3 regions of the Pantoea sp. SGAir0215 genome follow, and region 3 is predicted to be linked to each of the others. Evidence: predicted binding sites of a transcription regulator. Region 3 holds the regulator's gene; each other region holds the start of a gene.
What was found. The regulator ArgR, encoded in region 3, controls arginine synthesis, uptake and breakdown. The targets are predictions, from matches to a motif close to ANTGAATAAAAATACANT.
Positions count from the first base shown of each region.

Region 1: the regulator ArgR is predicted to act here: its motif matches at 3,442-3,459, upstream of argC (N-acetyl-gamma-glutamyl-phosphate reductase).
Region 2: the regulator ArgR is predicted to act here: its motif matches at 3,963-3,980, upstream of argF (ornithine carbamoyltransferase).

Region 1 is NZ_CP028031.1:466,743-476,667, reverse strand. Features, by position in the region: gene ppc (phosphoenolpyruvate carboxylase) at 1-1,896, opposite strand, end outside; gene argE (acetylornithine deacetylase) at 2,247-3,395, opposite strand; gene argC (N-acetyl-gamma-glutamyl-phosphate reductase) at 3,564-4,568, shown strand; gene argB (acetylglutamate kinase) at 4,583-5,359, shown strand; gene C1N64_RS02350 (argininosuccinate synthase) at 5,384-6,601, shown strand; gene argH (argininosuccinate lyase) at 6,690-8,063, shown strand; gene oxyR (DNA-binding transcriptional regulator OxyR) at 8,415-9,332, shown strand; gene sthA (Si-specific NAD(P)(+) transhydrogenase) at 9,315-9,925, opposite strand, start outside.
Region 2 is NZ_CP028031.1:1,118,824-1,128,748, forward strand. Features, by position in the region: gene C1N64_RS05280 (methyl-accepting chemotaxis protein) at 1-708, shown strand, start outside; gene ridA (2-iminobutanoate/2-iminopropanoate deaminase) at 809-1,195, opposite strand; gene pyrI (aspartate carbamoyltransferase regulatory subunit) at 1,278-1,742, opposite strand; gene pyrB (aspartate carbamoyltransferase) at 1,753-2,688, opposite strand; gene argF (ornithine carbamoyltransferase) at 2,931-3,938, opposite strand; gene rraB (ribonuclease E inhibitor RraB) at 4,102-4,524, shown strand; gene C1N64_RS05310 (tRNA isopentenyl-2-thiomethyl-A-37 hydroxylase MiaE) at 4,582-5,343, shown strand; gene C1N64_RS05315 (GNAT family N-acetyltransferase) at 5,349-5,846, opposite strand; gene C1N64_RS05320 (valine--tRNA ligase) at 5,928-8,783, opposite strand; gene C1N64_RS05325 (DNA polymerase III subunit chi) at 8,789-9,247, opposite strand; gene pepA (leucyl aminopeptidase) at 9,317-9,925, opposite strand, start outside.
Region 3 is NZ_CP028031.1:162,762-172,686, forward strand. Features, by position in the region: gene mscM (miniconductance mechanosensitive channel MscM) at 1-2,714, shown strand, start outside; gene mdh (malate dehydrogenase) at 2,852-3,790, opposite strand; gene argR (transcriptional regulator ArgR) at 4,327-4,797, shown strand; gene yhcN (peroxide/acid stress response protein YhcN) at 5,283-5,546, shown strand; gene C1N64_RS00855 (YdgH/BhsA/McbA-like domain containing protein) at 5,620-5,892, shown strand; gene yhcN (peroxide/acid stress response protein YhcN) at 5,987-6,250, shown strand; gene C1N64_RS00865 (Rpn family recombination-promoting nuclease/putative transposase) at 6,456-7,424, opposite strand; gene C1N64_RS00870 (barstar family protein) at 7,567-7,851, opposite strand; gene C1N64_RS00875 (NAD-dependent succinate-semialdehyde dehydrogenase) at 7,907-9,361, opposite strand; gene aaeB (p-hydroxybenzoic acid efflux pump subunit AaeB) at 9,475-9,925, opposite strand, start outside.

The DNA.
Region 1 (9,925 bases), 300 kb from region 3:
AAGCGACAGGCTGGCGATAGTGACTTCCGGCAAGCCGTACTTGAAGCGAATCATTTCGCCCTGTTCCGTCACGCGCAGGCCGCCTTTGAGGCTGCCTGGCGGCTGGGACAGCAGTGCGGCATGCGCGGGTGCACCCCCGCGGCCGATGGTGCCGCCGCGTCCGTGGAATAGCGTGAGGGAAACGCCCGCCTTTTCGCAGGTTTTAATCAGTGCATCCTGTGCCTGGTATTGTGCCCAACTGGCGGCCATCACGCCGGCATCTTTCGCCGAGTCGGAATAGCCAATCATGACCATTTGTTTGCCCTGAATAAAACCACGGTACCAGTCGATGTTAAGCAGTTTGCTCATCACATCATTGGCATTGTTCAGGTCATCCAGGGTTTCAAACAGGGGAGCAACCGGCATAGCGAACGGAATGCCAGCCTCTTTCAGTAGCAGATGGACGGCAAGGACATCAGACGGCGTTTTCGCCATCGAAATGACATAGGCTGCGATAGAGCCCTGGGGCGCTTCTGCCACTACTTTGCAGGTTTCCAGCACTTCGCGGGTTTCGTCACTCGGTTCCCAACTGCGAGGAAGTAAAGGGCGCTTGGAGTTCAGCTCACGGATAAGAAAAGCCTGCTTGTCGGCTTCCGACCAGCTTTCATAATCGCCCAGGCCCAGATAGCGGGTAATTTCAGCGATAGCTTCAGTGTGACGTGTGCTTTCCTGACGGACGTCGATGCGAACCAGCGGCACGCCAAAGCATTTCACGCGGCGCAGCGTATCCAGTAACTGACCGTTGGCAATAATGCCCATGCCGCACTGCTGCAGGGACTGATAGATAGCGAAAAGCGGATCCCACAACTGCGCGTTGGAGACCAGCAGGTCTGCCGGGCGGGGCAAGCGCTCGCCTTTCAGGCGGCGCTCCAGGTAAGCCTGGGTAGACATTAGCTGACTGCGCAGACGCTTTAAGATCACGCGATACGGCTCCAGCGCCTCAGGATCGCCGCTCAGCTCGGCAACTTCCTGACTGCATTCGGACATCGACAGTTCCGAAATCAACACGCCAATATCGCGCAGAAACAGATCGGTGGCTTTCCAGCGGCTGAGCTGCATAACATGGCGGGTAATGGCGGCGGTGACGTTCGGGTTACCGTCACGGTCTCCGCCCATCCAGGAGGTGAACTGCACCGGCACAAAATCAACCGGTAACTTAATGCCAAACGTCTCTTCTACCTGCTCATTCAGCTCACGCAAAAATGCAGGTACACCTTCCCACAGGCTGTTTTCAACGACGGCAAATCCCCACTTGGCTTCATCAACCGGCGTGGGACGGTATTTACGGATCTCATCCGTATGCCAGGCCTGCGCGACCAGTTGGCGCAGGCGGCGCATAATCTGGTTGCGTTCGTATTCAGAGATATCGCTGTGGTCGAGTTGTTCAAGACAGCTGTTGACCTCGCCCAGTTTGTGAATCAGCGTGCGGCGTGTAATTTCAGTAGGGTGCGCGGTTAAAACCAGTTCCAGGGAAAGTGATTCAATGGCTTTATGAATCGCACTTTCACTGAGATTATTTTGCTTGAGGGTTTCAAATGTTTTTTTCAACAGTTCAGGGTGGTTTGCGCCATCGCCGCTGCGGGAAATCGTTTGATACTGCTCAGCCACGTTAGTGAGGTTGAGGAACTGACTAAAGGCACGCGCCACGGGCAATAACTCGTCATTTGACAGGTTTTGCAGCGTATTCAGCAATTCCTTACGATGAGTGTCATTTCCTGCACGGGATGACTTAGAGAGCTTACGGATGGTTTCCACCTGGCCCAGGATATTCTCTCCCAGCGCATCCTTAATCGTATCCCCGAGCAGTTTGCCGAGCATACTGACATTACTTCGCATTGCGGAATATTGTTCGTTCATGTGACCCTGACACCCTTATCGTCTTGATAAACCTCTGTACCCGGCCTTTTCAGGCAGCAGAAAAGCCAGCAACGTCGTCCTCCCGGCTCTGACCGGGGTTCTTCAGTTGCTGCCCGTCGCAAGCTGAATAAAGTGGGATGATTGCCCAGTGGGTATAACATCGTCTTTTATCTAGCCACGTAATCAGGCGTTCGTCAAATGACTTAAAGTGAGGGAAACGTGCAGCTAACTGACGGAAATTCATGGAATTTGATAGCGGCGAAGCGGGATAAGTTATTCTTATTATCAAATCCCACAGATTGGCAGGGCATTTTGCTGTTAATACAGTGAAATGCCCCGTTTGATGATAATCAGTGACAGAAATGCTGCACAACCTGAGCGATTAAGGCGCGCGTAGGCTGAATAAATGCGGTATCGATAAATTCGTCCGGCTGATGCGCCTGATTGATAGAACCCGGGCCCAGCACCAGCGTTGGACAAAGTTGCTGGATAAACGGGGCTTCAGTGCAATAATTCACCACTTCTGTCGGTGTACCCAGCAGTTTTTCCACCACCTTGACCAGCTCGTGGTCAACCGGACATTCATAGCCCGGAATCGGCGGATGCAATTCTTCGATGGTAATCCGTCCCGGCCAGCGTTCGCTCACCGGCGCCAGTGCCTCATTCAGCAGCGCGTCAAGATCGCTCAGCGTCAGCCCCGGCAAAGGGCGGATGTCCATGTGCAATTCGCAGCAGGCGCAGATACGGTTTGCTGCATCACCGCCATGAATATGACCAAAGTTCATTGTGGGATAAGGAATCGCAAAACCATCATGGTTGTAACGGGCTTTCAGCGTATTGCGCAGTTGCATGAGTTCGGTAATCGACTCATGCATCAGCTCAATGGCGTTGACGCCGCGACCCGGATCGCTGGAATGGCCAGATTGACCCTGAATACGAATCGCATTCGAGATATGTCCTTTGTGCGCACGGACAGGTTTCAGCGACGTCGGTTCGCCAATAATGGCGCAGTCAGGGCGAAGCTGTGTGGATGCGGCAAAATATGACGCGCCCGCCATGGTGGTTTCTTCATCAGCGGTGGCCAGAATATAAAGCGGCTTACTCAGGGCTGTCACATCCACATCACGGAGCGTGTCCAGAATAAACGCGAAGAAGCCTTTCATATCGGCGGTACCCAGACCGTACAACTTGTTGTCGTGCTCGGTCAGGGTAAAGGGATCGCGAGTCCAGCGACCATCATCAAACGGAACGGTATCGGTGTGCCCGGCAAGCAGCAGACCGCCCGCACCGCTTCCGGTGCGCGCCAGCATATTAAATTTATGCCGCGTGCCCGGCACGGGTTGGACTTCCACGGTAAAACCCAGGTCACGGAACCAGCCAGCCAGTAAATTGATTAAAGTTTCATTGCTCTGATCGAGAGCGGCATCGGTTGCGCTGATAGACGGTGTTGCGATCAACTGGCGGTAGAGTTCGATAAAAGGCGGTAATTTTGTCTTCACTGTTGACGGTCCTTGAGTTAGGATGTATCAATATTCATGCATTAATAGTGAATAAAAATACATTAACGTCGTGTGCATGTGAACCTTAAATCGCTGCAAACGACATCGTGGGCAACGGGGCAAGGCCGCGACCCGGAACGTGTGACTGTAATAAAGGTATACAGCCTGATGTTGAATACGCTGATCGTTGGTGCCAGTGGTTACGCTGGCGTAGAGCTTGCCACCTTCCTTAATCGCCATCCACATATCAACATAACCGCTTTGGCGGTGTCTGCGCAAAGTCCCGATGCGGGTAAGCGCTTGTCCGATCTTCATCCACAGCTGAAAGGCGTGGTGGATCTGCCGCTGCAGCCACTGAGCCGCGCCGACGAATGGGCAGATAAAGTTGATGTGGTGTTTCTGGCGACGGCCCACGAAGTCAGTCACGACCTGGCGCCTGAATTTCTGAAAGCTGGCTGCGTCGTGTTTGATCTGTCCGGCGCTTTCCGCGTCAACGACGGCAAGTTTTACACGCAGTTTTATGGCTTCACGCACCAGCATGGGGACTGGCTGGATAAAGCCGTTTACGGTCTGGCGGAGTTCCAGCAGGAAAAAATCAAAGAAGCACAGCTGATTGCCGTCCCTGGCTGCTATCCCACCGCCTCTCAGTTGGCACTCAAGCCGTTGGTGGATGCCGGTTTACTGAATGAGGCGCAGTGGCCGGTCATCAATGCCACCAGTGGCGTCAGTGGAGCAGGGCGCAAAGCGAATGTTGGTACCAGCTTCTGTGAAGTCAGTCTGCAGCCTTACGGTATTTTTAATCATCGTCATCATCCTGAAATTGTGGCGCACCTGGGCACACCGGTAATTTTTACGCCGCACCTGGGCAGTTTCCCGCGTGGCATCCTGGCCACGATCACCTGCCGTCTTAATGCCGGCGTCAGCCGTGATGATGTCGCTGAGGTCTTTCACAATGCCTACCACGATAAGCCGCTGGTACGCGTTTACGAGCAAGGCGTACCGGCATTGAAAGCCGTGGTCGGTCTGCCTTACTGCGATATTGGCTTTGCCGTACAGGGCGAACACCTGATTGTGGTGGCTGCTGAAGATAACCTGCTTAAAGGGGCAGCCTCTCAGGCAGTACAGTGTCTTAATATTCGTTTCGGTTTCCCTGAAACGCAGTCACTGATTTAACGGACGACTAAACCATGACTAATCCATTAATTATCAAGCTGGGCGGTGTGCTGTTAGACAGCGAAGAAGCACTGGCCCGTTTATTTGACGCGTTGCTGGCCTACCGTTCTGCTCATCAGCGCCCCCTGATTATCGTTCACGGTGGCGGTTGCCTGGTCGATGAACTGATGAAAAAACTGGCGCTGCCGGTGCAAAAGAAGAACGGTTTGCGTGTTACGCCTGCCGATCAGATTGACATCATCACCGGCGCACTGGCTGGTACCGCCAATAAAACGCTGTTGGCCTGGGCGAAAAAATACGGCATTCAGGCCGTCGGTCTGTGCCTGGGCGATGCGGGCCTGGTCAATGTCACCCAGTTAGATGAAGCGCTGGGCCATGTGGGCAACGCAACGCCGGGCAATCCTGCATTAATTAACACGCTGCTGGGTGCAGGTTACATGCCCGTTGTCAGTTCAATCGGCATCACCGACAGCGGTGAGCTTATGAACGTCAATGCCGATCAGGCTGCCACAGCGCTGGCCTCAACGCTGGGTGCTGACTTAGTCTTGTTATCGGACGTCAGCGGCATTCTTGATGGCAAAGGTCAGCGCATCGAAGAAATGACGGCAGATAAAGCAGAACAGCTGATCGCTCAGGGCATCATCACCGATGGCATGATTGTCAAAGTGAACGCTGCGCTGGATGCGGCACGCACGCTGGACCGTCCGGTCGATATTGCCAGCTGGCGTCATGCCGAGCAGTTACCTACCCTTTTTAACGGCGTGTCCATTGGCACCCGGATTCTCGCTTAACGACTCAGATTCAAGGATTACGAAATGCAAACGCAAAACATCAAAAAAATCGTACTGGCTTACTCCGGTGGTCTGGATACTTCGGCCATTATTCCCTGGCTGAAAGAAAACTATGGCGGCTGTGAAGTGGTCGCGTTCGTGGCGGATATCGGTCAGGAACGTAGCGATCTGGAAGGCGTTGAGAAGAAAGCGCTGCAGTCAGGTGCATCAGAATGTCACGTTGTCGATCTGCGTGAAGAGTTTATCAGTGACTACGTTTATCCGGTGCTGCAGACCGGGGCCCTGTATGAAGGGACGTATCTGCTGGGTACCTCAATGGCGCGTCCTATCATCGCGAAAGCCCAGGTTGAGCTGGCGCTGAAAGTGGGTGCTGATGCGCTGTGCCACGGTGCCACGGGTAAAGGTAATGACCAGGTGCGTTTCGAAACCACTTACACCGCACTGGCGCCGCAGCTGAAAGTGGTGGCGCCATGGCGCGAGTGGGATCTGCGTTCGCGTGAAGCGCTGCTGGATTATCTGAAAGCGCGCAACATCCCTACCACCGCGTCGCTGGAAAAAATCTACAGCCGTGATGAAAACGCCTGGCACATTTCTACCGAAGGCGGCGTGCTGGAAAGCCCGTCTAACGCACCTAACAAAGATTGCTGGGTCTGGACTGTCGATCCGCTGGAAGCGCCCGATCAGCCAGAAGACGTGACAGTAACCGTTGAAAAAGGCCGCGTGGTGGCGGTGAACGGTGAAAGACTGAGCCCGTTCCAGTGTCTGGAAAAACTGAATGTGCTGGGTGCAAAACATGGCGTGGGCCGTATCGATATCGTTGAAAACCGTCTGGTAGGCATTAAATCTCGCGGCTGTTACGAAACCCCTGGCGGCACCATTATGGTTAACGCGCTGCGTGCGGTAGAGCAACTGGTTCTGGATCGCGACAGCTTCAAATGGCGTGAGCAGTTGGGCCATGAAATGTCTTATGTGGTTTACGATGGTCGCTGGTTTGCACCGCTGCGTAAGTCTATCCAGGCGGCGGCAGAGTCGCTGGCGGAAGAGGTTAACGGCGAAGTGGTTCTGCAACTCTACAAAGGTCAGGCCACGGCGACGCAGAAGCGTTCAGCTAACAGCCTGTATTCCGAAGAGTTCGCGACCTTCGGCGAAGACGAAGTTTACGATCATCGTCATGCAGGCGGCTTTATTCGTCTGTTCTCACTCTCTTCACGTATCCGTGCGTTGAACGAGCAGAAAAAGTAATCGCAGGCGGGGATCGCCTCGCCTCTCAGTATGACATCAGGGGCGGCTTTCAGGCCGCCCCTGGTTTAACGACTTGAAGGAGATTCACATGGCACTTTGGGGTGGACGCTTTACCCAGGCAGCAGATCAACGTTTCAAACAGTTCAACGACTCGCTGCGTTTTGATTACCGCCTGGCAGAGCAGGACATCATTGGCTCAGTGGCCTGGTCCAAAGCGCTGGTGACGGTAAATGTCCTGAGCAGTGATGAGCAGCAGCAGCTTGAAGCCGCACTGAACGCACTGCTGGAGGAGGTTCGTGCCAATCCTGAGCAAATCCTGCAAAGCGATGCCGAAGATATTCACAGCTGGGTTGAAGGCCAGTTGATTGAGAAAGTCGGTGCGCTGGGCAAAAAACTGCACACCGGCCGTAGCCGCAATGATCAGGTGGCGACCGACCTGAAACTCTGGTGTAAAGAGCAGGTTGCCGCACTGCTGGATGCCACACGTGAGCTGCAGCAGGCGCTGGTGGCGACTGCCGAAGCCAATCAGGACGCGGTGATGCCGGGCTATACACATTTACAGCGTGCACAGCCGGTGACGTTTGCACACTGGTGCCTCGCTTACGTTGAAATGCTGGCGCGCGATGAAAGCCGTTTGCAGGATACGTTAAAGCGTCTTGATGTCAGCCCGTTAGGTTGTGGTGCACTGGCCGGAACGGCTTACGCTATTGACCGTGAGCAACTGGCAGGCTGGTTAGGCTTCGCGTCTGCAACGCGTAACAGCCTGGATACCGTATCCGACCGTGATCATGTGCTGGAGCTGCTTTCCGATGCGTCAATCGGCATGGTGCACCTTTCACGTTTTGCGGAAGACATGATTTTCTTCAATACCGGCGAAGCCGGCTTTATCGAACTCTCGGATAAAGTCACCTCAGGTTCGTCCCTGATGCCACAGAAGAAAAATCCGGATGCACTGGAGCTGATCCGTGGAAAATGCGGGCGGGTTCAGGGCGCGTTAACCGGCATGATGATGACGCTAAAAGGCCTGCCGCTTGCCTATAACAAAGACATGCAGGAAGACAAAGAAGGGCTGTTTGATGCGCTGGATACCTGGCTGGACTGCCTGCATATGTCCGTGCTGGTGCTGGAAGGTTTGCAGGTAAAACGTCCTCGCTGCCAGGAAGCGGCCGAACAGGGTTACGCAAACTCAACTGAACTGGCCGATTATCTCGTGGCAAAAGGCGTTCCCTTCCGTGAAGCGCACCATATCGTGGGAGAAACGGTCGTTGCAGCGATCGCGCAAGGTGTGGCACTGGAAGCCTTGTCGTTATCTCAGCTTAAGCAGTTCAGTGCTGTTATCGAAGACGATGTCTATCCGGTGCTGGCCCTGTCATCCTGCCTGGATAAGCGCAATGCGCAGGGAGGCGTTTCACCGTCTCAGGTTGCCCGTGCCATTGCGGATGCCAAAGCGCGCTTAGCCTGAGTCGCAGATAAAAAAAGAGCGGGCATACCATGCCCGCCAACCTCTAGCTTCAGAAACTACTTTTATTTTAGGCACATCATCAGACCATCGGTGCTCCCGACCGATGTTCAGATTCGTTACGCTTGTCATCTGGCCTTCGCCTGTTCAGTTTTTTGTTTTATCAGCGTTGCCAGAAGATTTGCGTCAGCTAAAAACAGCGGATAACGCTGTCTTTATGATTCAGAAAACATTTCCCTGGGGGCGATGAGTCTGAATTTGATGTGGGCATTATTCCCATCCGCTCTTGATAGGGCCAATCGTTGGTTGCTATTCTATCTATCGCCACGAGCTATCGTGGAATGGAGGGTAATAATGAATATCCGTGATCTTGAATATCTGGTTTCGCTTGCTGAACATCGTCACTTCCGACGTGCGGCGGATGCCTGTCATGTCAGTCAGCCGACCTTAAGCGGGCAGATTCGCAAATTAGAAGATGAGTTAGGTGTCATGCTGCTGGAACGTACCAGCCGCAAAGTACTGTTTACGCAGGCCGGTTTGCTGCTGGTCGACCAGGCGCGTACTGTCCTTCGTGAAGTCAAAGTGCTGAAAGAGATGGCCAGTCAGCAGGGCGAAGCGATGTCAGGACCACTGCATATTGGGCTGATTCCCACCACCGGTCCGTATTTACTGCCGCAAATTATTCCTATGCTGCATCAGACTTTTCCAAAGCTGGAAATGTACCTGCATGAAGCACAGACCCAGCAATTGCTGGCTCAGCTCGACAGCGGCAAACTGGACTGCGCGATTCTGGCGCTGGTCAAAGAAAGCGAAGCCTTTATTGAAGTCCCGCTGTTCGATGAACCGATGAAGCTGGCGGTTTATGAGGATCATCCGTGGCGCGAACGCGATCGTGTGCCAATGTCCGATCTGGCTGGTGAAAAACTGCTGATGCTGGAAGACGGCCACTGCCTGCGCGATCAGGCCATGGGTTTTTGTTTTGAAGCGGGTGCAGACGAAGATACCCATTTCCGTGCGACAAGCCTGGAAACGTTGCGCAATATGGTCGCGGCAGGAAGCGGTATTACGTTACTGCCTGCTCTGGCTGTCCCGCCTCAGCGTGTGCGTGATGGGGTTTGTTATCTGCCCTGTTATAAGCCGGTACCACAGCGTACGATTGCGCTGGTTTACCGTCCCGGCTCACCTCTGCGCAGCCGTTATGAACAACTGGCAGAGGCAATCCGCACACATATGCAAGGCTATTTCGATACCACGCTAAAACAGGCGGTTTAAACCGTTTAGCGCGGCGACGCGATACGCTTCTGCCATGGTCGGGTAGTTAAAGGTGGTATTCACAAAGTACTCAATTGTGTTGCCACCATTTTTTTGCTCCATGATCGCCTGACCGATATGGATAATCTCCGCAGCACGTTCCCCAAAGCAGTGAATGCCCAGAATCTCTTTGGTTTCACGGTGGAACAGGATCTTCAGACTACCGACGTTCATCCCCACAATCTGCGCACGCGCCAGATGTTTAAACTGCGCACGTCCTACTTCGTAAGGCACTTTCATCGCCGTGAGCTGCTGTTCGGTTTTGCCTACAGAGCTGATTTCCGGAATGGTATAAATCCCGGTCGGAATGTCTTCGATCAGGTGCGCTGAGGCTTCGCCTTTAATGATGGCCTGTGCGGCAATACGGCCCTGATCGTAAGCAGCGGAGGCCAGGCTGGGGTAACCAATGACGTCGCCCACTGCATAAATGTGCGGCTGCGCTGTCTGATACATGCTGTTCACTTTCAACAGCCCACGGCCATCCGCTTCCAGACCGACATTTTCCAGCGACAGTGAATCGGTGTTACCTGTACGGCCGTTCGCATACAGCAGGC
Region 2 (9,925 bases), 960 kb from region 3:
GCCGACAACACGCGTCAGGCGAGCAATCTGGCCGAAAATACGCGTAACCTCTCCGAAACCAGCTCTGCGGCACTCACTACCATGCTGGATACCATGACGTCGATCCGTGACAGCGCGGGCAAGGTGGGCGACATTATCACCCTGATTGAAGGCATTGCGTTTCAGACCAATATTCTGGCGCTGAACGCGGCGGTTGAAGCGGCGCGAGCCGGCGAACACGGGCGCGGCTTTGCGGTCGTGGCAGGGGAAGTGCGCAATTTGTCGCAGCGTTCCACCACCGCCGCCCGTGAAATCAAAACGCTGATTCAGTCGTCGAATGCATTGATTGAATCGGGAACGTCGCAGGCGGATAACGTGAATCAGAATATGGAGACGATGCGCGGTGCGGTCAGTCAGGTTACCGATCTGGTTAACGAAATCGCCGCTGCGGCCACAGAGCAGAGCCAGGGGATCGCGCAGGTGCATCAGGCGGTCAATCAGATGGACGACGTGACCCAGCAGAATGCGGCTCTGGTGGAAGAAGCCTCGGCCGCATCGCTCTCACTACAGGAGCAGGCCGACGGCCTGGCTGCGCTGGTGCGCAGGTTTACGCTCGCGGGCCAGCAGGCGGCTGATGTGACGCCTCAGCGCCAACCTGCAACCGTTGTTGCGCCCAAACCCGTGATGGCTCTGGCGACAGGCGGACAGGATAACTGGCAAAGCTTTTAAGGTTGATCACACCGTGAACGGTCGGCGGTAAGCAGGGCAAATTCCTGGCTTGATGGCAGACCGAAAGCCGCGTGCGCACCCGCGGTGCGCACGCGTTTTATCAGCGACGCAGTGCAATCGCTTCGATTTCAATCTTCACATCTTTTGGCAGACGGGCGACTTCCACGCACGAGCGCGCCGGGAAGTTTGCCTTGTGCTCAGTAAAGAACGCTTCGTAGGTGGCGTTCACGGTCGCAAAGTCATTCAGATCTTTCACGAACACGGTGGTTTTAACGATATCGCCTACCGTCAGTCCCGCCGCTTCCACGATTGCCTTCACGTTTTCCAGCGACTGACGTGCCTGCGCAGACACATCATCGGCGACCTCACCGGTGGCCGGGTTCACAGGAATCTGACCCGAGGTGATGATCATGTTGCCGAGATCAACGCCCTGTACGTAAGGGCCAATGGCCGCAGGGGCTTTTTCCGTACTGATTTCACGAGACATCATTTCTCCTTAAAGTAAGGCCGGGGCAGCAACGATGCCGCCCGCAACAGAACGCGTTCCATTATAGGCGCGCCCGGGACGATTAAAAGTGGCCCAGCACGACATGGCGGGCGAACTCTTTCTCACAGTATTTGCACTTCAGGTGCACCTCATCGGCGCGGTGCTTGACGGCGAAGCTGGAGAACACCGGCTCGCTGCGGCTGATGCAGTTGCTGTTCGGGCAGGTAAGCACCCGATCGATGTGATCCGGCAGCGTCGGGGCGATCTTGGCCACCACTTCATAGTCGTCGATGCGATTGACCGTCGCATGCGGTGCATAGAACGCCAGCTGATTGATCTGATCGTCGGTCAGGTAAGTGTTTTCGATCTTGATCAGGTCCTTACGGCCCATTTCACCTGACGGCAGGTTCAGACCAATAGTGATGCGCTGGTCAGTTTCGGTCAGGCGAAACAGCGACAGGAGCTTAAAGCCCACCTGCGCCGGGATATGATCGATAACCGTGCCGTTTTTGATGGCTTCGACCTGCAGTTTGTTATCGTGGCTCATTGTTCACTCCTTACAGGGCGATGTCGCTGTTCAGTACCAGCGCCAGCAGGGCCTGGCGCGCATAAATACCGTTACCTGCCTGCTGGAAATACCAGGCGTACGGCGTGGTGTCCACGTCAGGGGTAATTTCATCAATACGGGGCAGCGGATGCAGCACTTTCATGTTATCGCGGGCTCCGGCCAGATCGGCTGCCCGTAAAATAAACTGGGCTTTGACGTTGGCATATTCTGAGGGATCGAGCCGCTCTTTTTGCACGCGGGTCATATAGAGAATATCCAGCTCAGGCATCACCTCTTCAAAGCTGTCATGGCGCGACCAGGCAATATTCTGCTCGTCCAGCATATCGGTGATATAGGCAGGCATTGCCAGCGCATCCGGCGCGATAAAGAAGAAGCGGTTGCCGTCGAACTTGGCCAGCGCCTGGGTCAGCGAGTGAACGGTACGGCCATATTTGAGATCGCCCACCATGGCCACGTTCAGATTGCTGAGACGACCCTGGGTTTCGTGGAGAGTAAACAGGTCCAGCAGCGTTTGTGTTGGGTGCTGATTCGCGCCGTCGCCCGCGTTCAGAATGGGAATGCCGTTGGAGAACTCCGTGGCCAGTCGGGCTGCCCCTTCCTGCGGATGACGCATCACAATCGCGTCCACATAGGTGCTGATGACGGAAATGGTATCCGCCAGGGTTTCCCCCTTCTTGCCCAGCGAGGTGTTACTGCCATCGGCAAAGCCGACGACGGAGGCACCCAGGCGATGAATGGCGGTTTCAAACGACAGCCGGGTGCGGGTGGAGGCTTCAAAGAAGCAACTGGCGATCACATTGTGTTTCAGCAGTTCCGGCTGAGGGTTGGCTTTGAGCCGGGCGGCGGTATGCAGCACCAGCTCCAGCTCGTCGCGGCTGAGATCGTTAATTGAAATGATGTGCTTGCGATATAGCGGGTTAGCCATAGCTCTCTCCTCTGCGCGGCCGGATTGCGGACAAAAAAAAGCCCCTTAGAAAGGGGCTTTTTTGAGATCGGTTCGATGACGGAAAGAAACAGCGGTGCCGCCTGCGGTCAGGCGAGATAGCGCGTCACATTGTCCACGATGCTGTTGCATGTTTCCTCCGGCAAATTGTGGCGCATTATACGCCATCGCGGGTTGGCATCAAGGAAAAATAGCGTAACAGGTAAACGTTTGCGTCTTTCTGATTAGCGCTGTCCCAGCGTGGCGACCATTACCGCTTTGATGGTGTGCATCCGGTTTTCAGCCTGGTCAAACACGATGCTGTGTGCCGACTCAAAGACCTCATTGCTGACTTCCATGCCGTCTTTAAGGCCATACTGTTCTGCCATCTGGCGGCCCAGCGTGGTCTGATCGTCATGGAAAGCCGGTAAGCAGTGCAGGAATTTCACCGCCGGATTGCCGGTCAGCGCCAGCATCGCACGGTTCACCTGATAGTCGCGCAGCAGGGCAATCCGTTCTTCCCACACCGCTTTGGCTTCGCCCATGGAAACCCAGACGTCGGTATAGATAAAGTCGGCACCTTTTACGCCCTCGGCAATATCCGCCGTCAGGGTGATTTTACCGCCGGTCTTTTCGGCGACCTGACGGCATTCTGCGACCAGCCCGGCTTCCGGCCAGCAGCTTTGCGGCGCAACCATGCGCAGATCCAGCCCGACCAGCGCGGCGGCTTCCAGCATGCTGTTGCCCATGTTATTGCGGGCATCGCCAACGTATACCAGCGTCATCTTATTCAGCGGTGTAGCGGGCAGATGCTCCTGCATGGTCAGCAGGTCAGCCAGCAACTGGGTAGGGTGAAACTCGGTGGTCAGGCCGTTCCAGACCGGCACGCCCGCGTGCTCGGCCAGCGTTTCCACCAGTGCCTGACCGTAACCCCGATACTGAATGCCATCATACATGCGGCCCAGCACGCGCGCGGTGTCTTTCATCGACTCTTTATGGCCGATCTGGCTGCCGCTCGGGCCAAGATACGTGACGTTAGCTCCCTGATCGTAGGCGGCAACTTCGAAAGAGCATCGGGTACGGGTCGAGTCTTTTTCGAAGATGAGCGCGATGTTTTTGCCTTTCAGGTATTGGGTTTCGCTGGCGGTTTTTTTGGCGTGTTTTAATTCGGCAGACAGGGCAAGCAGGTAATCGATCTCGGCCGGGGTAAAATCCAGCAGCCTGAGAAAATGACGGTGATACAACTGACTCATACAGCACTCCGGTACGGGTTTCGTAATGAATTAAAATTCAATTTAACCGTATGAATATGCATTTTCAACCCTGGCGAGAATAATCTTTTCGGTTTTGTGTAGTGGCGCGACAGGCAGTATGGGAAAATAATGACTTATTGCCGAACTCAGAGAGGATATCGCCATGGCATTTGAAGCATTGTTGGAAGAGCAGCGTGAAGAGACGCGGCTGATCATCGAAGAACTGTTAGAGGATGGCAGCGATCCCGATGCGCTCTATACCATTGAGCACCATCTCTCCTGTAACAACTTTGACTCGCTGGAAAAAGCGGCGGTGGACGCGTTTAAGCTGGGCTATGAAGTCACCGAGCCGGAAGAGCTGGAGCTGGAAGACGGCACCACCGTCATGTGCGTGGACATTCTCAGCGAAGGCGCGTTGAAAGCGGAGCTGATCGACGCGCAGGTAGAGCAGCTGGTGAATCTGGTGGCAAAATATAACGTCGACTACGACGGCTGGGGCACCTACTTTGAAGATCCGAATGCCCAGGATGACGATGAAGACGATGGCGATGTCATCGACGAAGACGATAACGGCATTCGCCACTAATCTGACGAGGGCGGAGTCTGCTCCGCCTTTTCTGTTTTCCGGCCCTGTCTGACATTCATGAATTACGCACCCTTACTTGAACCGATACAGCAATTTTTACACTGCCGCACGCCGCAGGCCTGGATTGATGAAGCGCGCAAACCTGAAAATCTCACACTGCTCCTGACCGACCATCTGGTGTGTGAACTGAAAGCCGCACAGACCGCCGTCTGGCTGATTCGCAAATATGTCGCCGACAAGCCAAGTGGAGACCGGATTCTGGCGTGGCTGCGGCCTTACGAGAATTTTATCTTTCGCGAAGACGGCGACAGCGATTTTATCAACGCCCATAAAAATCTGACTAAAACGATCATCGTACGCAATGCGCTGCCGTGGGCGGATGATCTGGTAGAGAAAATGGTGCTGCTGATTAAAGAAGAGCTGCATCACTTTTACCAGGTGTGGGAAATTATGCAGTCGCGCGGTCTGGTGTACGAGAAAATCACCTCAAGTCGTTACGCCAAAGGGCTGTTGCGCGAAGTGACCACGCACGAACCCGATACGCTGGTGGATAAGCTGATTTGCGGTGCCTATATCGAAGCGCGCTCCTGCGAACGGTTTGCCAGCCTGGCGCCTTTCCTGGACAGTGAACTCGAGAAGTTTTATATCTCGCTGCTGCGTTCTGAAGCCCGCCATTACCAAGATTACCTGGCGCTGGCGGCACAGATATCACCCAAAGACATTACGGCGCGCGTACGGGCGATTGGTGAAGCGGAGGCCAGGCTGATTAGTGAGCCGGACACGGAGCTGCGCTTTCACAGCGGCGTCCCGGCTTTTTGACGGCGTTACAGCGTTTTCAGCATCCTGAACTCGCAGTCGCCATGGCCGGTGCAGCCCAGCGCATGGTCGATACGCGCAAAGCCCAGCGATTCATAAAGCTTAATGGCGCGCGTCAGGCTGCCGGTGGTTTCCAGATAGCAACGACGAAAGCCCCGCTGGCGCGCATGATCCATGGCTAACAGCGCCAGTTCGCGCGCCACGCCGAAGCCGCGAATAGCGGGCAGGAAATACATCTTTTGCAGTTCACAAATATCCGGCGCGCTGCAGGCGAGCGGGGCAATGCCGCCGCCGCCCATCACCTTCCCCTGATGTTCCACCACCCAGTAAGCGCTGTGTTCAGCGCTGTACAGCTCAAACAACTGGTCCAGATTAGGATCGGCAACGGTGTAGCCTTTATCCGCCGTCAGGCCAAATTCCGCAGAGACGTCGCGGATGACCCGGGCGATATGGGGATTGTCGGCGGCAGTAATGGGCCGCAGCTGAATATCGGCAGTGGTTCTCATCAGGATTCCGGTACAAAGTCAGCGCAATAAAAAAGCCGGGCAAAGCCCGGCTTCAGGTTCAAGCTATCGGACTACGACGCATTACAATGCCGCAATCACCGCCTGCTGTTCAATCAGTTTTGCTTTGGACTGTTCCATGTCGGCAACGCGTTCACGCTCTTTGGCGACGACCGCTTCCGGGGCACGGGACACAAAGCCTTCGTTGGCCAGCTTGGTCTGAATCTTCTCGATTTCAACATCGAGTTTCACCAGCTCTTTCGCCAGACGTTCCAGCTCGGCGGCTTTATCCACCAGATCCGCCATCGGGATCAGGAGCTCGGCGCCTTCAACAATTTTGGTCACCGAAACCGGCCCTTTCTCGCCCGCAGGCAGAATGGTCAGGCTTTCCAGACGCGCCAGGCGCGACAGGAAGTTACGGTTGGCCTCAACGCGGCGCTGGGCCGCCGGCGAGCAGTCACGCAGCAGCACATCCAGCAGCTTGCTCGGCGCGATGTTCATCTCCGCACGGATGTTACGCACCGCGACGATCGCCTGCTTCATCCACTCAATGTCGGCTTTGGCGTCGGCATCTTCTTTCGCCGCATCAAACTGCGGGAACGGCTGCAGCATGATGGTGTCATCGCTGATATTTTTCAGGCCTTTCACGCGCTGCCAGATGGTTTCCGTGATGAACGGAATGATCGGATGCGCCAGGCGCAGCAGCGCTTCCAGTACATGAACCAGCGTATGGCGCGTACCGCGCAGTTCTGCTTCGCTGCCGCTGTTCATCACCGGCTTGGTCAGCTCCAGGTACCAGTCACAGAACTGGTTCCAGGTGAAGTCATACAGAATGTTGGCGGCGATATCGAAGCGATAGCTGTCCAGGGCTTCACGGTAAGCTTTCACCGTATGGTTGAACTCGGTCAGAATCCAGCGATCGGCCAGCGACAGCGTCATCTCGCCACCGTTCTGACCACAATCCTGATCTTCGGTGTTCATCAGCACAAAGCGGCTGGCGTTCCACAGCTTATTACAGAAGTTGCGATAACCTTCCAGGCGCTTCATGTCCCAGTTGATATCACGACCGGTTGATGCCAGCGCGGCCAGCGTAAAGCGCAGCGCATCGGTACCGGATGGCTCAATACCGTTCGGGAACTGTTTCTCGGTGCGCTTACGGATTTTCTCGGCCAGCTGCGGCTGCATCATGTTACCGGTGCGTTTTTCCAGCAGATCTTCCAGCGAAATGCCGTCAACCATATCCAGCGGGTCAATCACGTTGCCCTTGGATTTGGACATCTTCTGGCCTTCTTCGTCGCGGATCAAACCGGTCATATAGACGGTTTTAAACGGCACCTGCGGTTTGCCGTTTTCATCTTTGATGAAGTGCATGGTCAGCATGATCATGCGGGCAATCCAGAAGAAGATAATGTCAAAGCCACTGACCAGCACGCTGGTCGGGTGGAAGGTCCGCAGGGCCTCGGTGTTTTCCGGCCATCCCAGCGTTGAGAACGTCCACAGACCTGAGGAGAACCAGGTATCCAGTACGTCGTCGTCCTGGCGCAGCGCCACATCGGCGGCCAGGTTGTTTTCGCTGCGCACTTCGTCTTCGGTGCGACCAACGTATACGTTGCCGTCGTTATCGTACCAGGCCGGAATGCGGTGGCCCCACCACAACTGACGGGAAATACACCAGTCCTGAATGTCACGCATCCAGGAGAAGTACATGTTCTCGTACTGTTTTGGTACAAACTGAATATCGCCGTTCTCAACGGCTTCAACGGCCACTTTTGCCAGCGGTGCCGTGCGGACGTACCACTGGTCGGTCAGCATCGGCTCGATGACCACACCGCCGCGGTCGCCGTAAGGAACGGTCAGATCGTGTGGTTTGATCTCTTCCAGCAGGCCCAGTTCGTCCACCGCGGCCACGATGGCTTTACGCGCCGCAAACCGTTCCATCTTCTGGAACGCAGCCGGGATCGCGTCACTGTAGACGGTGCTGGCTTCGCCGTTGGTATCGTAAACCTGCGCGCTTTCACGGATATCCCCGTCAAAGGTCAGGATGTTGATCATCGGCAGCTTATGACGACGGCCCACTTCATAGTCGTTGAAGTCGTGCGCCGGGGTGATTTTCACGCAGCCGGTGCCTTTTTCCATGTCCGCGTGCTCGTCACCCACGATCGGGATCAGGCGATCAACCAGCGGCAGCATGACAAACTTGCCGATCAGATCTTTATAACGCGGATCGTCCGGGTTCACGGCCACGCCGGTATCGCCCAGCAGTGTTTCCGGACGCGTGGTGGCGACAACCAGATAATCTTTCCCGTCGGCGGTTTTGGCGCCGTTGGCCAGCGGATAGCGGATGTGCCACATGGAGCCTTTGCTCTCACGGTTTTCCACTTCCAGGTCAGAGATCGCGGTGCGCAGTTTCGGATCCCAGTTCACCAGACGCTTGCCGCGGTAAATCAGGTTCTCTTTGTACAGGCGCACAAACACTTCTTTTACGGCATTGGACAAGCCTTCATCCATGGTGAAGCGTTCACGCTCCCAGTCCACAGAGTTGCCCAGGCGGCGCATCTGGCGGGTAATGGTGCCGCCGGATTCGGCTTTCCACTGCCAGATTTTGTCGATAAAGGCATCACGACCGTAATCCTGACGGGTTTTGCCTTCTTCTGCGGCGATCTTACGCTCAACCACCATCTGCGTGGCGATGCCCGCATGGTCGGTACCGGCCTGCCACAGGGTATTTTTGCCCTGCATGCGCTGGTAGCGAATCATGGTATCCATGATGGTTTGCTGGAAGGCGTGACCCATGTGCAAGCTACCGGTGACGTTCGGCGGCGGGATCATGATGCAAAAGCTTTCCTGGCTGGTGTCGCCATTCGGTTTGAAGTAGCCCTGCTTTTCCCAGTGCTCGTAAAGCGGCTGCTCGATATCTTGCGGGTTATATGTCTTATCCATTTCTGCTATGTCGTTTGCGGCTGTGGTGGCGTTGCCGTATTCAATTGGAAGCCAACGCTGCGATAGGCTTTATAGCGATCGCGCGCTAACTGTTTGAGCGATTCTTCATAAGGAACGAAGTCTATCACTTCATGGAAAGCAGTAGCAAAATCTGCAAACTGCGGCAGCAGGCTGATCAGCAGGTCGCGCGGTGAATTGCCCCGACGCTGCGGCCAGGCCAGCTCGACCGGTGCGCCGTAGCGCGGGCCTTCGCCAGCCAGGTTATGTGGCACAAAGGCATTGGCAGGGCGCTGCCAGAGCGCCTCATCCAGCCGAATGGCTTGCTGCTCATCTTCACAGGCGATGAGCACTCGCTTACCGGCCCGCCAGCGTGTTTCCGCCAGATCGCACACCAGCGCTTCCACAGCGGTTAAGCCGTCGCGGGATGCATCGGTTTCCAGCACGTAGAAGGTTGCGTTTTTCATCGAATTGCCTGCTAAAAGAAAAGCGGGGCGACATGGCGTCCACCCCGGTTGGTTCGGTTGCCCGGGCGTTTAGTCGTCGCCGTTCAGACCTGCACGGTTCAGCAGGAACTGTGACAGCATCGGCACCGGACGGCCGGTGGCCCCTTTGGCCTTGCCGGAGCGCCACGCAGTGCCGGCGATGTCCAGGTGCGCCCAGTTATATTTGCGCGCAAAACGCGCCAGGAAGCAAGCGGCGGTAATCGCGCCGCCCGGACGGCCACCGATGTTGGCCATATCGGCAAAATTGGATTCCAGCTGTTCCTGGTACTCATCGGCCATCGGCAGGCGCCAGGCGCGGTCGCCCGACTGTTCTGACGCGCTGATTAGCTCATGGGCCAGCGGGTTGTGGTTCGACAGCAGGCCGCTGACGTGATGGCCCAGCGCGATCACGCAGGCGCCGGTCAGCGTCGCCACGTCGATGACCACTTCCGGATCAAAACGCTCGACGTAGGTCAGGGCATCGCACAGCACCAGGCGACCTTCGGCATCGGTATTCAGCACTTCAACGGTCTGGCCAGACATGGTGGTCAGCACATCGCCCGGGCGCATGGATTTGCCGTCCGGCATGTTTTCACAGCCGACCAGTACGCCCACTACGTTCAGCGGCAGGTTCAGCTCGGCGACCATGCGCATCACGCC
Region 3 (9,925 bases):
CGCGCATGCGCGCCGAAGTCCACCAGCGTAAGGTCACCCAGCTCGATAATTATCTCCAGGCGCTGCGTAATCAACTTAATGAGCAACGTCAGCGCGAGGCAGAAACTGCACTGGCCCGGACAGAACAGCTGGCGGAAAACAGCGGTGATCTGCCGCCAGCGATCAGTAAACAATTTCACGTTAACCGTGAGTTATCTGGCGCACTAAATCAGCAGGCGCAGCGAATGGACCTGGTGGCCTCACAACAACGCCTCGCTACCAATCAAATCATTCAGGTCCGCCAGGCACTGTCCACGTTACGGGAACAATCTCAATGGCTGGGCGCATCCAGTCTTCTCGGTGATGCTCTTCGCGCGCAGGTCGCACGATTACCTGACATGCCGAAGTCTCAGCAGATCGACAATGAGATGGCCCAGCTTCGTGTTCAGCGACTGCATTATGAGGATTTGCTCGAACAGCAAAACGTATTGCGTAAGGCCCATCAGCCCGACGGACAGCCTTTTACCAGCGAACAAAAGCGGATTCTGGATGCGCAGCTTAAAACGCAACGCGAACTGCTTAACTCGTTGATTTCGGGCTGCGATACGCTGATTCTGGAAATCACCAAGCTGAAAGTGGCGAACACGCAGCTACAGGATGCGCTAACCGAAGTTAAAGACGCGACGCACCGCTACCTGTTCTGGACGGCCGATGTCAGCCCGATTTCGTTGAGTTATCCCCTTGATGTGGCTAACGGCCTGTCTCACCTGCTGACGCTGGACACACTGGGGCAGCTCGGTAAAGCGCTGGCCATGATGTTTACCAGCCGCAGCACTGTATTACCTATTCTCGGTGCGGTGCTGCTGGTCGGCTTCAGTCTCAGTACCCGTCGTCACTTCAATGCTTTTCTTGAACGCTCAGCCAGTAAAGTCGGTAAGGTGACGCAGGATCGTTTTCGCCTGACAATCCGTACCGTGTTCTGGTCGATTCTGGTGGCGCTGCCGCTGCCGGTACTCTGGGCTACGCTGGGATACGGCCTGCAAAATGCCTGGCCCTATCCTGTCGCCGTGGCGATAGGCGACGGCATCACCGCCACCTTACCTTTGCTGTGGATCTTTATGGTCAGCGCACAGTTTGCGCGCCCGAACGGCCTGTTCATCGTGCATTTCCGCTGGCCTCAGGTGCGTGTTGCACGCGCGATGCGCTATTACTCGTTGAGTATTGGCCTGATCGTGCCGCTGATCATGTTGCTGATTACCTTCGATAACCTTGACGATCGCCTGTTCTCCGCCACCCTGGGGCGGCTGTGCTTTATTTTGATCTGTGGCGCGCTCAGTATTGTGACGGTAAGCCTGAAGCGTGCAGGCATACCGCTTTATCTCGATAAAGAGGGCAGCGGCGAGAATATGATTAACCGCCTGCTGTGGAATCTAATGATCGCTATTCCACTGGTAGCCGCCCTTGCGTCAATGACGGGCTATCTTGAAACCGCGCAGGCGCTGCTCGCCCGTCTGGAAACCTCTGTGGCGATCTGGTTTTTCCTGCTGGTGATTTACCACATCATTCGCCGCTGGATGCTGATTCAGCGACGCAGGCTGGGCTTTGATCGCGCACGCCAACGCCGTGCCGATATGCTCGCCAACCGTGCGCGCAACGAAGAGGAGAAAGATCAGGCCGCACAAAATACTGACGTAATTGAAATTGAAGAGCCTGTTATCGACCTGGACGCCATCAGTGCCCAGTCGCTGCGTCTGGTACGCTCCATTTTGACACTTATCGCGCTGGTATCGGTCATCGTCCTGTGGTCAGAAATCCACTCTGCATTTGGTTTCCTTGAAAATATTCGTCTGTGGGACGTGAATACCTCCGTTCAGGGCGTCGAAAGCATTCAACCTATTACGCTGGGTGCCGTCCTGATTGCCATTCTGGTATTCGTGATTACCACACAACTGGTGCGCAATATGCCGGCTCTGCTTGAGCTTGCGTTACTGCAGCATCTTGATTTGTCACCGGGCACCGGTTATGCCATCACCACGCTGACAAAATATGTGCTGTTGCTGATCGGTGGCTTGCTGGGCTTCTCACTCATTGGCATTGAGTGGTCAAAACTACAATGGCTGGTTACCGGTCTGGGCGTCGGGCTGGGATTTGGTCTGCAGGAGATTTTCGCGAACTTTATTTCCGGCCTGATTATCCTGTTTGAAAAACCGATTCGTATCGGTGATACCGTGACCATCCGCGACCTTACCGGCAGCATTACGCGCATCAATACCCGCGCAACCACGATCACTGACTGGGATCGCAAAGAGATTATCGTGCCCAATAAGGCGTTCATTACTGAGCAGTTTGTTAACTGGTCGCTTTCCGATTCCGTCACGCGTGTGGTGCTGACCATCCCTGCCCCCGCAACCGTTAGCAGTGAAGAAGTCACTACCCTGCTTAAACAGGCGGCAGAGCGCTGCAGCTATGTGCTGGATACACCGCCACCTGAAGTGTTCCTGGTGGATTTACAGCAGGGAATTCAGTTGTTTGAACTGCGCGTGCATGCGGCGGAAATGGGCCATCGAATGCCGCTTCGCCATGAACTGCATCAGCTTATTTTACATGGCTTTGCAGAGCATGGCATTGAAATGCCGTTCCCGCCGTTCCAGATGCGTGTAGAAGCGCTGAGCCGAAAAACGCCGACAGGTAATAGCGCATCGACCACCCGAACGTTCCGCTCAGGTGGGCTCTGAGAATAAAAATTGCCGTAACGGGCCGGTTAAGAGCGGATTGGTGCGCAGCGAGACAGCGCGTAATCTTGTTCAGGTTAGGTATCAGAACGCAATAAAAAACGCCCGGTCGAACCGGGCGTTATGTTGTCTGAAACGCTTTATTGCTTCACAAAGGCTTCGCCCTGCGCGATATCTTTTTTCAGCGTTTCAAGCATGCCTTCCAGTGCCTGCTGTTCAAACGGACTTAATGCGCCGATGGGCTTGCGCTCAGCAACCCCATTCTTGCCCAGCAGCAGCGGTTGAGAGAAGAAGCGGGCATACTTTCCTTCACCTTCAACATAAGCACATTCCACTACGTTCGCTTCGCCATTCAATGCACGCACCAGCGATAATCCAAAACGGGCAGCTGCCTGGCCCATAGACAATGTAGCAGAGCCGCCACCGGCCTTGGCCTCAACGACCTCAGTACCCGCATTCTGGATACGTTTGGTCAGGTCAGCCACTTCCTGCTCACTGAAGCTGACGCCCGGCACCTGAGACAACAATGGCAGGATGGTCACACCGGAATGCCCACCGACGACAGGCACTTCAACTTCGCCAGGTTGTTTACCTTTAAGCTCCGCAACGAAGGTGTTTGCACGGATGATGTCCAACGTAGTGACACCGAACAGACGATTCTTATCGTAGACGCCGTGTTTTTTGAGCACTTCCGCCGCAATCGCCACGGTCGTATTAACAGGGTTGGTAATGACACCAATCAGCGCCTTAGGGGCGGTAGTCGCCACCTGCTCGATCAGGTTGCTGACGATGCCGGCGTTAACATTAAAGAGATCCGCACGATCCATGCCCGGTTTGCGTGCCACACCCGCGGAAATAAGCACAACGTCGGCCCCTTTCAGGGCTGGTTTGGCATCCTCACCGCTGAACCCCTGCACCTTTACTGCGGTGGGAATATGGCTGAGATCTACTGCCACGCCCGGCGTGACAGGCGCGATATCGTAAAGAGACAGTTCTGAACCTGCTGGAAGCTGGGTTTTGAGTAGAAGTGCGAGCGCCTGGCCTATGCCACCCGCGGCACCGAGAACGGCAACTTTCATTCATAACTCCTTATTAAGGTGGGGCAGAGAAGATCCGATATTCCATCTGTATCAGAGCGTAACCAACGGCTCAGTGGATGACGTTTGTCCGGTGCCTGCTCTACCTGCTTCAATACAGAAGCGCCGGATAAAAAATGACACATCATCTTCCTGTCCCTTACTCGCCAGGTTACTCACGCGAGTCAGGCAATTCCCGGTTCAGGCTTACTTTAGTAACAAATGATGAAGGCATCATTCTCACTAACAGGCTGTAAACATTATACCCGTGAACTGGCAACCGTATTATCCGCAGAAAGAGATCGGCAATGTACATTTTTATTTTCTTACCTCATCAATAATATAACACCTTTGCAACCTTTGCCTTTTCAGGCTGTGAGCTGGGTTTTGGTCTGAGGAGATTCTTTGCTATTATCGCCGCCCGCGATGATGACCTCGCAGTACAATTAACAACCGATTGCATAAAAATTCATTTATATGCATAATAATGTCTTTGCTGCGGCCTGGTTCGCGGTTTGTCTTACGTATACTGGTAAATTATGCGAAACCCATCGAAACAAGACGATCTGATTAAAGCCTTCAAGGCATTATTAAAAGAAGAAAAATTCAGCTCTCAGGGCGAGATTGTTCAGGCGCTTCAGGAAGACGGCTTCGAGAACATTAATCAGTCAAAAGTTTCTCGTATGCTGACGAAATTTGGCGCGGTGCGCACCCGCAATGCCAAAATGGAAATGGTTTACTGTTTACCTGCGGAACTGGGCGTGCCGACTACCACCAGTCCTCTGAAGAATCTGGTGCTTGATATTGACTATAACGATGCTCTGGTCGTGATTCATACCAGCCCGGGTGCCGCACAGTTAATTGCGCGTTTACTTGACTCATTAGGTAAGTCCGAAGGCATCCTGGGCACGATTGCAGGAGACGACACCATTTTTATCACGCCAGCACGCGCCTTTACTGTCAGGCAACTGCACGATGCTATTCTGGTATTGTTTGAACAAGAACTTTAGCCTTTATCTCTGACCGGCAGCGCATCTGCCGGTTGATCTGCAGCGCGTCCCTCCTTGTGTTCTCTTCTGTTTAAACGCTCTATTATCAACGAGTTGAGCCTATCTCATTGCCGCTATTTACCTTGTACTATTGGTCATACCCTTTATCCTGACTACTTTTCCACGATATTTTATACTGCTCTACACCTCATCGATGGTGCTATCCTTTGAGGTTGTGTTCACAAGCAGCCTGATCGACCATAAATTTCCGCACCAAAAGTTAAAGTTGCGCATCTTACTGTTTTTATAAGTAATTACCTGCCAAAGGCCGTTTTTTAACCGCTTTTAATAACGTTTAGTTATAAAAAAATCCCATAAGGTTAAAGTATGACTACAAAACATTATTAGGCAGATATTAATTTCTGCCGTTATTAGTCCTATACTTACTTTCGTGATGTGAATCACACTAATAAAAAAGAAGAACAGCCACGACGAGGACATCTTTCATGAAAATTAAAACTACCATCGCTGCTTTAAGCATTCTCTCTGCCCTGTCATTTGGTGCATCTGCAGCTGAATATGTTTCTGCTGCGGATGCTCAGAATCTGCACTCTGTCGGCACTGTGAGCGTTAGTGGTGTCGCCGGTGCGCCATCAGATATCAGACAGCAACTGAGTGAGAAAGCGGATCAACACGGCGCTAAAGCTTTTCGTGTTATCGAGGCTTACAACGATGGCAACTATCACGCCACCGCTGAGTTGTACAAATAAAAGCGTTTGAACTGACAGGTAACCAGATGAGACCACATGATCACTGGTTAATTAACATTGCTGGAGAAGAGTAATGAAAACCACATTAACCTTTGCCGCCCTGAGTTTGGCTTCGCTCCTGTCCTTTGGTGCCCATGCCGCCAGCCCGGTAACAAATCAACAGGCGCAGGAGATGAACCTGCAGCCTCTGAATCAAACCATCACCGTCAGCGGCATCGACGGCGATCAGACGAATGTTCGCCAGGTTCTGTCTCAAAAGGCAGATGCCCAGGGTGCGGGTCACTATCGCGTCATTGAAAATAATCGCGACGATACGTTCCACGTTACCGCTGAACTTTATAAGTAATGCATCGACGGCAATCGTGCCGTATCTGAAATTAATCGACAACCCGCTCTATGTTTTGACTCCGTAGGTTGTTGACAGTTATGAGGAAATAAACATGAACATCAAAGTAACCATCGCAACAGTAAGTCTTCTTTCTGCTATGACATTCGGCGCTTCCGCTGCACAGCTGGTGACCGCCGAACAAGCACAGAACTTACAACCTGCCGGAACCGTAAGCATCAGCGGTGTAGCAGGCTCTCCGATTGATTATCGTGCTCAGCTGTCTCAAAAAGCTGATGAGCAAGGCGCAAGCGCTTACAAAATCATTGAAGCAAATACCGGTGACAGCTATCACCTCACCGCACAGCTTTATAAATAGTTCCTCGTCTGTTCATGACGAACCCTTTAGCCCCGATCGCCGGGGCTTTTTTCTGTCTGAAACGGCGAGGCAGAACCTGACAGCCGTAAGGCGCAGGAAAACGGACATCGGCTAACGATCGTGCCAGCGGCACAACACTCAGGCGCGTTAAAAGAAAGGAACTGGCTTTCGCATGAGGTGCTCTGACGCGAAATGGGTGACGTATTTAATGACAGAGTTGCGCTAAGTCGTCATCAGAGAGTGCTGTCATCTCGGCGACAACACGGGGATGCAAACCATTTTGCAGCATCGTGCGTGCGATCTTCAGCGCGGCCGCACGCTCTCCCTCGCTGCGTCCTTTCTCCAGTCCACGTTGCTCACCGAGCTGAATTCCTTCTTTTAAACCTTGCTGAATACCCTTTTCAATGCCTTTCTGCTCAAGCTGCTGTGCAATAGTCATCAATGCATCCTCATGTTGCGGTACTCGCTGTGCCAGCGTCCTGACGAAAATGTCGGCGTCGGCTGTTTCGCCTGCCTGCAAGAGATAGTGTACCAACGATATCACTTGCGATGAAGAGAGATATCCAGCCAGTAAGACGGGGGCCAGCTTATCGATGAGTTCTGTCAACTCTCTTTGATGTATATGCTTTTGCAGCAATGTTAAAGCCGCCATGCTGCGGTGACCGATAATGTCCTCATCCGGAATAACCGTCACGTCCACCAGCGGAAAAGCGTTGCCATACAGTTCACTGGCGAGCACGGGCATTGCAAACTCATCAAGCCAGCGGGTACTGTAAGGATACGGGCTACGTTTGCCGCTATAGAACAGAACCGGGATGACTAACGGTAGCCGTTTGTTCCCTGCGTCAAGATGCCGCTGCATTGCCGCAATGGCATAGCGCATCAGTCTGAACGCCATATGCTTATCCGGTGATGACTGGTGTTCGATTAAGACATGGATGTAGCCATCCTCTCTGCTTGTAGTTTTCATGCTATACAGCATATCGCTGAAATATTGCCGCAGATCCTCCTCCACAAAAGCACCCGATTCCAGTTTTAATGTATTCAGATCGCACAGGGCGAGCAGCGCTGCGGGAAGGTGCAGTTCCATAAAATCACGGGCAATCGTAGGCTGGGACAAAAATTGCCGGAAAGTCGCATCATGTGGCGTGGGCGTGCCTCTTTTACTTTTCATGTGACCTGTCCTGATGATTGGCGGGCAGAGTATCACGACCAGAAAAAGCGAGGCGTCAGCAAGCATTAACGTTGCGAGGATGCTCGAGAAATAATGTTTACTTACGCGGACAAGGCATTAAGCCTGATGATCACAGCCGACCTTAGCGTGTTGAAGATGAGAGCACGTTAAACTGCAGTTGCCCTTCCAGTTCCTCCTCCGCCTCGTCGAACAGCAGAATCAAGGCACCGTAGCGCCGCTTCTGTCCCTGCCCCAGGTTCACAAACTCTATTTTGATGGGCAAAGGTAGCCCTCTGCAGACAATCACATCCCACAATCCATCCAAATCGCAGATATAGCGCGCTTTCAGGGAAAAGCGTTCACAGAACTGCCGGAAGAAATGGGCCTGATCGACAATCTCATTAAAATCAAAACGCTCGACTCTCATACAGGTGACTCCTGTTATTCGTCGCTGGGCGGCCCGGTGCCGCCCAGATAGCCGTTTAACTTAAACCGCCAAGGTGCAGCGCTTTGACCTCAAGGTACTCTTCCATTCCCAGCACCGATCCTTCCCGGCCCAGTCCCGACGCTTTCACTCCGCCGAAGGGGGCCAGCTCTGTCGAGACGGCACACTCATTGATGCCTATCATCCCACTTTCCAGCGCCGAGGAAACGCGGAAGACGCGTTGCAGATTCTGCGTATAGAAATACGCCGCCAGCCCGTATTCGGTTTGGTTCGCCCGACGAATAACCTCGTCTTCATCATCAAACCGGAAGCACGCCGCAACCGGGCCAAATGTTTCTTCCTGAGCCAGCTTCATGCCTTCATGCGCATCGACGATGACCGTAGGCTGCCAGAAATTGCCGCCCAGCGCATGTCGCTTACCGCCCGCGAGCACCTTGCCACCCTGGGCAACCGCATCGTTAACATGTTCTTCCACTTTTTCTAACGCCGAACGCTCAATTAACGGTCCGACAATGACGCCGCTTTCCATACCGTTACCCACTTTGAGTTTATTGACCTCATCTGCCAGTTGGGTTGTGAAACGCTCATAGATCGCATTGTGAACAAAAAAACGGTTTACGCTGACGCACACCTGGCCCGCGTTACGGAATTTATTGGCGATAGCGCCCTGAACGGCAGCATCGATATCCGCATCCTCAAACACGATATAGGGCGCGTTGCCCCCCAACTCCATCGACACTTTTTTCATGGTCTCGGCCGCATTGCGCATCAACGTTTTGCCCACCGCCGTCGAACCGGTGAACGAGATTTTACGTACGGCGTTGCTCGCCATAATCGCATCGCTGATAGCATGCGTATCCCCTGCCACGCCGTTAAGCACGCCGTCCGGGATACCGGCTTTCTTTGCCAAAGCCAGCAAGGCAAACGCAGAAAGCGGCGTATTGTTGGCAGGCTTGATGATCCCTGTACATCCAGCTGCCAACGCCGGACCTAACTTACGGGTCAACATGGCCATCGGGAAGTTCCACGGGGTGATCGCCGCTACAACACCAACGGGTTCCCGCGTGGCCAGGATACGTGATCCCGCTTTAGCAGGCGGAATGATTTCACCATTGGCTCGTTTGGCCTGCTCGGCAAACCACTGGATGAAACTGGCGGCGTACTCAACCTCGCCTTCCGCTTCTTTAAGCGGTTTGCCCTGCTCCGTTGTCATGAGCTCAGCAAGCCAGCGTTTGTTTTCAATGATTAACGTATACCAGCGGTAAAGCAGCGCTGAACGCGCTTTAGCCGTCTGCGCCCGCCAGGCGGGAAAGGCGTCTTGTGCAGCCTTAATCGCGTCTTCGGTTTCCTTTTTACCGGCTTTCGCCACCTGAGCAACAACGTCCCCCGTTGCAGGATTGGTTACGTCAAAAGTCGACGTCGTCCTCAGCCACTGCCCGTTGACTAAATAGCCGGTCTGGAACAGTTCGCTGTCTTGCAGTGAAGAAGGCATCTGCGTTACTCCTGTCAGTTTGTTTTTACTTCAGGAAAGTATAGATGGCAAAAATGACAGGTCGGGGAAGGAAGGAAAGTGAAAGGGCCGCCAGCATGGCTGACGGCCCAAATTCAGATTTGGACGAGCGTATTTTGATACTTTGAAAGCATCTCAGACAGCCGTTTCACCGGCTCGGTAACACTGTCCGGTGCATCATAAAGGGCCAGCTTTTCCTGATAGACATCCAGCTCGCGCAGCAAGCGTTGGAAATAATAACGGCGCTTCTCATCACTACGGACGGCAATGATACGATCGGCCGTGTGCCGTAACTGGCGGTGGAAGGCGGAAAGCTCCGCATTAATCGGCACGTCTGCCGCACGCAATCGTTGATGTCCAATGATCAACGTCAGGGCGATGCGGTATTTGTCGATGTCGCCGGGAAACAGGTTAAGCAATAAGAAGAGCTGCTGGTACAATGCTGGCAAATGGTTTTCACGCCGGCGCGCCTTATTGGTTGTCATTGCCGACACCGCAGCATACATAAAGCGGTTAAGCAATTTACGTCCTGTTCGCGCTTTCGAT